DNA from 2 places in the Bradyrhizobium centrosematis genome. Region 2 is predicted to be linked to the other one. Evidence: riboswitches for the same ligand, from Rfam matches in the RefSeq annotation. Region 2 holds a riboswitch; the other holds the start of a gene.
The links. A riboswitch is a leader RNA that binds a small molecule or an ion and turns the genes downstream of it on or off. The one in region 2 is predicted to bind cobalamin.
Positions count from the first base shown of each region.

Region 1: another riboswitch for cobalamin. It lies ahead of P6U31_RS17980 (TonB-dependent receptor); the one in region 2 lies ahead of P6U31_RS23330 (DUF1636 family protein).

Region 1 covers NZ_CP120703.1:3,725,994-3,731,079, forward strand. Annotated here, with positions in the region: gene P6U31_RS17960 (adenylate/guanylate cyclase domain-containing protein) at 1-1,153, shown strand, start outside; gene P6U31_RS17965 (hypothetical protein) at 1,258-1,434, shown strand; gene P6U31_RS17970 (hypothetical protein) at 1,589-1,801, shown strand; gene P6U31_RS17975 (hypothetical protein) at 1,925-2,176, shown strand; cobalamin riboswitch at 2,296-2,512, shown strand; gene P6U31_RS17980 (TonB-dependent receptor) at 2,626-4,857, shown strand; gene P6U31_RS17985 (hypothetical protein) at 4,890-5,086, shown strand, end outside.
Region 2 covers NZ_CP120703.1:4,844,668-4,849,753, reverse strand. Annotated here, with positions in the region: gene cobD (threonine-phosphate decarboxylase CobD) at 1-448, shown strand, start outside; gene P6U31_RS23340 (cobyric acid synthase) at 437-1,885, opposite strand; gene cobO (cob(I)yrinic acid a,c-diamide adenosyltransferase) at 1,891-2,526, opposite strand; cobalamin riboswitch at 2,567-2,787, shown strand; gene P6U31_RS23330 (DUF1636 family protein) at 2,881-3,255, shown strand; gene cobW (cobalamin biosynthesis protein CobW) at 3,252-4,286, shown strand; gene cobN (cobaltochelatase subunit CobN) at 4,286-5,086, shown strand, end outside.

The DNA.
Region 1 (5,086 bases), 1.1 Mb from region 2:
CTCGACGGCGCAGGTGATCAGCCGCCAGCATCAGGCGATCGTCATTTCTGGCATCGTGACCTTGCTCGCGGCGATCGTCGGATTTGTGTTTGCGCTCCTGGTGTCCAGCGGCATCACGCGCCCGGTGCGGCTGCTGCTCGCCGGCACCCGCGAGGTCGAGGCGGGCCGCTTCGACAAGACCATCACCGTCTCCACACAGGACGAGATCGGCGAGCTCGCGGCGGCCTTCAACCGCATGACCGAGCAGCTCAGGCACAACGAGCGCATCCGCGAGACCTTCGGCCGCTACATCGATCCCAAGGTGGTGCAGGGGCTGATCGACCGGCCGGAGGTCGCGATCGACGGCGAGCGCCGGGTCATGACCATCATGTTCTGCGACATGAGCGGCTTCACCTCGATGAGCGAGGGCATGACCCCGCGCGGCCTCGTCAAGGTGATGAACCACTATTTCACTGTCATGTCCGCTCCGATCAGGAACAATCGCGGCATCATCGACAAGTATATCGGTGATGCCATCATGTCCTATTGGGGCCCGCCCTTTATCGCGGAGGACGAGCAGGCGCCGCTCGCGGGGCTCGCCGCCATCGAGATGACCGACCAGGTGCCCGCGCTCCAGAGGCAACTGCCGGACCTGCTCGGCATCCGCGCCATGCCGGCGCCATGCGATCTGCGGATCGGCATTGCCACCGGCGAGGTCCTGACCGGCAGCATCGGCTCGGAATTGATGATGAGCTTCACCGTGATGGGCGATGCCGTGAATCTCGCCTCGCGCCTGGAGGCCGCCAACAAGATCTACGGCACCCGCATCCTGGTCTCGCAGGCCACCGCGGAGGCGATCGGATCGCGGCTCGAGCTGCGCGAGATCGATCGCCTGGCGGTCGCGGGCCAGCGCGCGCCGCAGCCGATCTTCGAGGTGATGGCGAAAGCGGGTGCACTCACCGGCGCGCAAGCGAGCTTGCGCGCCCACTATGCCGAAGCGCTCGCCGCCTATCGCGCCCGGCGGTTCGATGCGGCGCGCGCGGCCTTCAACGCGGCGCTTGAAGCCGTCCCGGGCGATGGTCCCTCGCGCATGATGCTCGGCCGCATCGCGCAGTTCGAGACGAGCCCGCCGGACGAGGGATGGGATGGCGCCTGGCGGCTCGACAGCAAATAGGCCGCGCATCGGAAAAATTGATTGCACTCGATAACGATGTTCGCCGTGACCTATTTCCCGGGCTTAGGTTGGATGTCCTTGAGGCGTTTGATGGGGACACGCCGATGACAGACCTTCACGACAGGCTGGAACGGTTCGAGACGCTCACCGCCGAATGCGAGCTGATCGCCAAGCTCGCCACCGACAGCGCCAAGCGCGAGTTCTATCTGAAGCTTTCGGAGCAGTACCGTCAGCTGGCGGTGGACATGCGGCAGGCGATCGCGACCAAGGCTGCGGCCTGAGGCCGGCGGCAATCAATCCGTTCTTAATGTTTGGCGCGCATCCTTGACGGTACGCGAGCGTCGGTGATCGGCGCTCGCGGTGGGAAGACCGGGGTTCGTTGCGGTGCAGCGCGTCCCGTGAGCGTCATTGTGCCGTGCCTGACAGGGCAATCCCATGCGCCTCGTTGCAGTGATTATATTTGCGCTCATGACGGCGGCCTGCGATCAGGAGCAGGACATCACCGGCTCGACGACGCCCGCCTGCCCGATGCGGAACTACAGTTACAATCCCCGCGACCTGAACCAGTGCGTCAGTGCCTGCAAATCCTGTGATCGCGGTACCACGGTCACCTGCACGACCTCCTGCACCCTCAAGGGCGCGCGCTGAGCGCACGCCTGCTGTCTTGCAAAGGGCGCAACCGCGCAACTGGCGGTGCTCGGGCACCGGAACGATTCACTTGGATTAATCATTGGAGGAGCGGGCAGGACGCGGAGTCCGATGGAAATGGGTATGCTGGATCCCGGTCGATTTCTGGTGTCGTGCTCGCATTGCGATGCGTGGCCGATGGCGGCCAATGTGAAGCGGTCGAGCTGGTCGGCGTCCCCGCACGAGGTCCGCTTCGTCTGCACACGCTGCCGCCGCGAGGAAACCGCGATCGTCTCGGCCTCCGGCGAATTGACCCCGATCAAGCGCGTCGATGTTCCGCCGCGCGATGTCGCCGTCGCCTGGGCCCAGGCCCAGCGTTTGCGAGGGCGGGGCTGAACGGCGGCTCGCTTCGTCTTCTCCGCATGCAATTTGGCCTCGCCGTCTTCCTGGCGGGCTCCGGCCGGCCAGAACTTTTCCTTGGCACGACCGGTCGATTGACTCTCCGGCGCAACGACACGTAAATGATCGGCGACGGTTCTCCTCATGGAGATCAAAAGGGAATGTGGTGCGGGATCGTCCCAACGCCGGGATTTGTCTCAACGCCACGGCTGCCCCCGCAACTGTAAGCGGTGAATCTTTCGTCCTGTGCCACTGGGAATCTCGGTCCTGGGAAGGCGACGTTAAGGTCATGACCCGCGAGCCAGGAGACCTGCCGTCAGCCGTGGTCACACGCGAAGATGTCGGTCGGGGAGTACAGGCATTAGCTGCACCGGAGCAACCGATTGCTCTGCCGTGAAGCCTCGTTCGCTGTGACGTGCCACTGACGTCATACCGAGGTTACAATCGTGTCCCGTCTCGTCCCTGCCGCCTGGCGTCTCAGCGCCGGCCTGTTCGCGTCCGTCTCCCTCCATTCGCTCAGTCCATCCTCGGCCTTCGCCCAGCAGGCGCTCGCCGAGCAGTTGCCGCCGATCGAAGTGAGCAAGACTGACGATCAGAACCGCACGCGTGCCAGGGCGACAGGTGACGGCGAGGCGACGAGACACCGGGCAACCGCGCGTGTCGCGCCGGCAGGAAGTGGCGCCGGCTCAACTGGCGCTGAAGCCGTGGCCAGCAACGGCGGTATCGTCGGGGCCACCACGACGGTCGTCACGGCCGCGGATATCGCGCATTCGCCATCGCAGACGCTGGCCGAGATCATCGCGACGCAGACCCCCGGAGCCCAGATCACGACGTTCTATGGCGGCCCGATCGGCGCCAAGACCAGCGTGGACCTGCGCGGCTTCGGCGCCTTTGCCACCGCCAACACGCTGGTGCTGGTCAACGGCCGGCGGCTGAACGACGTCGACATGGCGCAGGTGGACCTCTCCACCATCCCGCTCAATTCCATCGAACGTATCGAGATCACACGCGGCAACTCCGGTGCGGTGCTCTACGGCGACAACGCTGTCGGCGGCGTGATCAACATCGTCACGAAGACTGGCGTCGGAGGGCCGCCCGCGTCCGCGCGCATCGAAGCGGGTTTCGGCTCATTCAACACAGGGCTCGGCAACGTCTCGACCTCGGTCAATTCCGGTCCGTGGTCGACCTCGTTCTACGGCAATGCCGTCAGGACCGATGGCTATCGCGACAACAATCGCTACGCCCAGCAGAACGGCATCGGCAATCTCAATTATACCACGCCCGGTCTGACCGCGTTTCTCACTGTCGCCGGCGACAATCAGGAGCTGCGACTGCCGGGCGGCCGCACCGTCGATCCCTCCATCGGCCTCGACGAGCTCACCACCAACCGGAGAGGAACCAGCACGCCGTTCAACTACGCCAACCAGCAAGGCTTTAGCGCGACAGCGGGCTTCACCAAGACCCTGATCAACGGCGTCGATCTGATCGTCGATGGCGGCGTGCGCGACAAGAAACAGCAGAGTGCGTTCTTCTCCAGCCCGACGCCGGTTCCGGCCTTCTTCACGTCGACTTACGTCGATTCCAATCTGACCAATTGGTCGATCACGCCGCGGCTCAGCGTGAAGAGCCTGCTGCTCGGCATGCCGTCGCAGCTCCTCACCGGCATCGACTATTACGATGCTAGCTTTCAGCAGAACCGCGGCGCGGGGCAGGGGTTCGCCGCCTGGCACAATTACGACCTCAGGCAGCAGACGGTCGCGGGCTATTTCCAGCACACAATGGGTGTGGCGCCCATCACCGACATCTCCTATGGCGCGCGGGTGCAGACCGTCAGTCTTGCAGCACGCGACCGTTTCGCCCCGGCCGCGCCATTCAACGCCGACATCGGCGCGCTGCCGCTGACGAGCAACGAGACCCAATATGCGCTGCATCTTGGAGCCGAGCATCGCTTCAATGACACGGTCGCGCTGTTCGGCCGCGCCGCGCGCGCTTTCCGCACGCCTGATGTCGACGAGCGCTTGTCCTCGGGTCCGTCCTTCGATCCCTTGACCTTCGCCGCGATCCCGCAAACCTTTCAGCTCAAGACCCAGACCTCTTGGGATATCGAGGGCGGCCTGCGCATCGAAGGCGGCGGGCTGCAGCTGCAGAGCAGTCTCTATCTGATGGAGCTCACCAACGAGATCCATTTCAGCCCGGTCCTGTTCTACAACACTAATCTTGATCCGACCCGGCGCTACGGTTCGGAGACCAGCCTGTCCTATCGAGTCAGCGACGCTCTGCTGTTGCGCTCCGGCATGGCCTATACGCGGGCGGTTTTCCGCGAAGGCATCTGGGCGGGCAACGACGTGCCGCTGGTATCGCGCTACACGGCGAGTGCCGGCGTCACCTGGAACATCTGGCAGAATTATCTGGTGCTCGATGCCACTGTGCGCTTCTGGAGCGAGCGGCGCGTGGACAACGATCAGGCGAGCACCCAGAAGCCAATCCCTGCCAATGGCACGATCGACCTCAAGCTCGGCGGCCAGGTTGAGCGCTACTTCTGGTCACTTAGCGTCAACAATGTGCTGAATGCGCTCTATTACGACTACGCCATCGCGAGCACCTTCACCGATGGCCGATTCAGCGCCTATCCGTTGCCCGGACGCACCTATCTGCTCAAGGTCGGCGCAACGTTCTGACCTCTGACATCCAAAGCAGAAGGAAATCACCCATGTGCCCTGACGTCGTGGCTCGCAGTATCCAGCCGTCTCACGGCGGCCGTTCTGGGCTTCACCCAGTCGCGCCGCGCCTTGCACCGATGTTCTGCTTGGCGCTTCTGACGGCGTCATGCACGCTCGCAAGCTTCGCGTTCGCCTGCGCAACGCCGTTCGCGGCCTTCGCCGTCGTCGCCGCGGCGATGCTGCCGCT
Region 2 (5,086 bases):
TGAGGCGGACCGGCCGGGATTGTTGATCTTGCGCTCCTTTGGAAAGTTCTACGGCCTGGCCGGCCTGCGGCTCGGCTTTGCGATCGGGAACGCCGCCGATATCGACCGGCTCGCGGCGTCGTCCGGGCCCTGGCCGGTCTCGGGCGCAGCGATCGCGATCGGCTGCCGCGCCTTGCACGACGACGCCTGGGCCGAAGCTACGTCCGCGCGGCTTGCGAAGGACTGTGCTCGCCTCGACGAGATGGCGCGGGCGCAAGGCTGGCGGCTTGTCGGCGGCGCATCGCTGTTTCGCCTCTACGAGACGCCTGACGCGCTCGCCGCGCAGGAGATGCTCGCGCGTGCCCGGATCTGGTCGCGTGTATTCGCGAAGGAGCCGAAATGGCTGCGCCTCGGGCTTCCAGGCAGCGAAGCCGAATGGAGCCGCCTTGCCGGGGCGCTAGCGCGCTAGCGCGAGCAGGCCTTCGACGTCGAGATGCTTTTCGATGTGATCGGCCAGCGCATCGAGCGCGCTCTCGACCCTGGCATGATAGGGCTCGTCGCCTGCGGGAATGTCGAGCTTCGCCAAAAACGCCTTGCGGAAGTCGTCCGACGTGAAGAGGCCGTGCAGATAGCTGCCCTGCACGCGGCCGTCGCGCGAGATTGCGCCTTCCGGCTCGCCGTTCAGGGTCGCGAAGGGGCGCCCGCGATCCGGCCCTTCGGTGCGGCCGATGTGGATCTCGTAAGCTGCGATCGGCTGCCCGGTGGCGGCATGCACGGCGGCGACACGCGTCAGCGTCTTCTGCGGGCTCATCACCGTGTCCACGTCGAGCAGCCCGAGGCCCGGCGTGTTGCCTGCGGGGCCTTCGATGCCATCGGGGTCCGCGACGCTGCGCCCGAGCATCTGGTAGCCGCCGCAGAGGCCGAGCACATGGCCGCCCCGGCGGTGATGTGCAAGCAGATCGATCTCCCAGCCCTGTGCACGCAGGAAGGCGAGATCGCCGCGGGTCGATTTGGAGCCGGGAATGATGACGAGCCTGACATCGCCAGGAATTGCTTCGCCGGGACGCACCATCACGAGATCGACACCCGGCTCGAGCTTGAGCGGATCGAGATCGTCGAAATTGGCGATCCGCGATAGTACGAGGCATGCGATCTTGCACTGGCCGGGCTTGCGCGCATCGCTCAGGCCCAGCGCATCCTCGGCCGGCAGCTCGCCGGCGCGCGGAAACCAGGGCAGCACGCCAAGGCCGCGCCAGGCGGTCTTTTGCGCGATCAGCCTATAGCCGTCGTCGAACAGCGTGGGATCGCCGCGGAACTTGTTGATGACGAAACCGGAGATCATCGCGGCATCCTCAGGGTCGATCACCGTCTTGATGCCGACGAGCTGGGCGATGACGCCGCCGCGATCGATGTCGCCGACCAGCACGACGGGCACGTCGGCCTTGCGCGCAAATCCCATATTGGCGATGTCGGCCTTGCGCAGATTGACCTCGGCCGGGCTGCCGGCGCCTTCGACCAGCACCAGATCGGACTTTGCCTTCAGGCGCTCGAAGCTCTCCAGCACGGCGCCCATCAATGAAGGCTTCATCGCGGCGTAGTCGCGCGCACGTGCGGTTGCGATGCGCTTGCCCTGGACGATCACCTGCGCGCCGACATCGGTCTCGGGCTTGAGCAGCACCGGGTTCATGTCGGTGTGCGGCTCGGCGCCGGCGGCCAGCGCCTGCAATGCCTGCGCGCGGCCGATCTCGCCGCCATCGATCGTGACGGCCGCGTTGTTGGACATGTTCTGCGGCTTGAATGGAAGCACGCGCAAGCTCCGCCGCGTGAAGGCTCGGGCGAGGCCGGCGACGATGAGCGATTTGCCCACGTCCGAGCCGGCCCCCTGGATCATCAGCGCGCGTGCCATCGAATTCAGAACTCGACGCCGGCCTGCGCCTTGATGCCGGAGCGGAAGGGGTGCTTGACCAGCGTCATCTCGGTGACGAGATCGGCGATCTCGATCAGCTCGTCCTTGGCGTTGCGACCGGTGAGCACGACGTGAGTCATCGGCGGCTTCGAGCTCGTCAGGAACTCGACGATTTCGGCGATGTCGAGATAGTCGTAGCGGAGCGCGATGTTGATCTCGTCGAGCACGACCATGCGCAAATTCGCATCGGAGATCAGCTCCTTGGCCTTCTCCCAGCCGGCGCGCGCGGCGGCGATGTCGCGGGCGCGGTCCTGAGTCTCCCAGGTGAAACCTTCGCCCATTGCGTGGAACTGGCAGAGCTCGCCGAAATGGCCGGTGAGCAGGCGCCGCTCGCCGGTGTCCCACGCGCCCTTGATGAACTGCACCACCGCGCAGGGGAAGCCGTGGGCGACGCAGCGGACGATCATGCCGAAAGCCGAGGAGGACTTACCCTTGCCGGCGCCGGTGTGGACGATAATGAGGCCCTTCTCACCGCTCTTGGTCGCCATGATCTTATCGCGGGCGGCCTTCTTCTTCGCCATCTTCTGGGCGTGCCTGATGTCGGTATTCTCGGCTATTTGGGTATCCGGTTCAGAGGTCATGGGACCCGGTCCTTCGGCTTGACAAGAGGCGGCCACCGGCAAATGGTGGCCCGGCGTTGGTTCCTGTCCTATGACAGGCGAAGAGGGAATGCGATAGGGTCCGAATCGGCAAGATTTGGGTCCAAAATGCAGCCGCCCCCGCGACCGTGACCGGAGAGATGCCCGAAGCCACTGATTCCTTCTGGAATCGGGAAGGCGGGGATCGAAGGGCAAGACCCTGCTCCGCAAGCCGGGAGACCTGCCAGCGCGGACGAGTTTTGGACCGGCGGACGGGGTGTTCCGCGACGGGGAAACGGGCCTTCCGAAGAATGGTCCGTGTGCCTCATCGCCTCCCGCTGTTATCTGGAAGAGGCGATGACCGTCACACTTCACGTCTGCATCACCTGCCGTGCCGGCCAGACGCTTGGCGAGGGCGAGACGACGCCCGGCAAGCGCCTGCACGGCGCGATCCTCGAGGCCGGCGTGCCCGACGGCGTCAAATTGGTTCCCGTGGAGTGCCTGTCGGCCTGCAGCCAGGGCTGCTCGGTGGCGCTGAGCGCGCCCGGCCGCTGGTCCTATGTCTACGGCCGCTTGTCGGATGCGAATGCGCACGACGTGGTCGCGGGCGCTGCGGCCTATGCGGCCGCACCCGACGGGATCGTGCCCTGGCGCAGCCGTCCTGAAATTTTCCGCAAGCAGTCGCTTGCACGCATTCCCCCAATTCCCGCCTTGCCGGAGGCCGCCGAATGAACTCGCTCGCAAAAGTCCCGGTCACGGTGGTCACCGGTTTCCTCGGCTCCGGCAAGACGACGCTGATCCAGCATCTGCTCAGCAACGCCGGCGGCAAGAAGCTCGCCGTGCTCGTCAACGAGTTCGGCAGCGAGGGCGTCGACGGCGAGATCCTGAAATCCTGCGCCGATGCGAACTGCCCCGAGGAGAATATCGTCGAGCTCGCCAATGGCTGCATCTGCTGCACCGTTGCCGATGATTTCATTCCGACGATGGAGCGGCTGCTGGCGCGACCGGTGCGGCCCGATCACATCCTGATCGAGACCTCGGGATTGGCATTGCCGAAGCCGCTCTTGAAGGCGTTCGATTGGCCGGAAATTCGCTCGCGCATCACGGTCGATGGCGTGATCGCGCTGGCCGATGCCGAGGCCGTGGCGGCGGGCCGCTTCGCGCCCGACCCGGACGCCGTCGAGGCGCAGCGCGCGGCAGACGACAATCTCGATCATGAGACGCCGCTGTCCGAAGTGTTCGAGGATCAGATCGCCTGCGCCGATATCGTGCTGCTGACCAAGGCCGACCTTGCCGGCGCCGCCGGCATCGAAGCAGCCAAGGCGGCGATCACCGCCGAGATGCCGCGTCGCGTGCCGATGCTGCCCGTCACCGAGGGCGCGATCGACGCGCGCGTCATCCTCGGGCTCGGCGCTGCCGCCGAGAATGATCTCGCCGCGCGCCCTTCGCATCATGACGGCGAGGAGGAGCATGAGCACGACGATTTCGCCTCGGTCGTGATCGATCTTCCGGAGGTCGCCGATATCGACGCGCTGGTCGCATCCGTGCAGCGTCTTGCGCGCGAGCAGAACGTGCTGCGCGCCAAGGGCTATATCGCGGTCGCGGGCAAGCCGATGCGACTATTGTTGCAGGCCGTCGGCGAGCGCGTGCGCCATCAGTTCGACAAGCCCTGGGGCGCAGGGCACAGGCAGTCGAAGCTCGTCGTGATCGGCGAGCACGGCGATATCGATGAAGCAGCGATCAGGTCAGGACTAGGCATCTGATGCACGTCGTCTTCCGCGAGAGCCGCGGTCTGGAGGAGACCGCGACGCCAAGGGACATCGGCCAGGACCCGGCCGATCTCGTGGTGCTCTCGTATTCGGATTCCGACCTGGCGGCGTTCGCGGCCGGCTGGCGGCGTGGCCGCGGCAGTCTGCCGTCGCTGCGGCTCGCCAATCTCGCGGAGCTGCGCCATCCGCTGTCGGTCGACACCTATGTCGAGCGCACGCTGTCGCAGGCGCGTGGCATTTTGGTGCGCTTGATCGGCGGGGAGTCTTACTGGACGTATGGGCTTGCGGCCCTGCAGCAGCTTGCCAAGGACCGGGGCATCGTGCTCGCCGTGCTGCCGGCCGACGGCCGCGATGACGCGCGGCTCGATCAATATTCGACGTTGCCTGTCTCGACGCTGCGGCGGCTCAAGGTGCTCTGCGATGCCGGCGGACCAGTCGCGGCGCAGGCGGCGATCGCGCAGCTCGCGCTGGCTTCGGGCCTCTACGCAGGTCCCGTCATCGGCGAGATGAGCGTGCCCGAGAGGGGCTTTTACGATCCTGCGCGCGGCGTCATCGCCGGGCCGGAGACCGGCGAGGGCAGGCCCCGCGCGCTGGTGACGTTCTATCGCTCCTATCTCACCGCCGCCGACACCGGCCCGGTCGACGCGCTGATCGCCGCGCTGCGCGACAAGGGCTTTGACGCCTACGGCGCGTTCGTCACCTCGCTGAAGGCCGCAGGCGTCGCCGATTGGCTGCGCGCGCATCTGGCGCAACATCCTCCGGCCGTGATCGTCAATGCGACGGCGTTCTCGGCC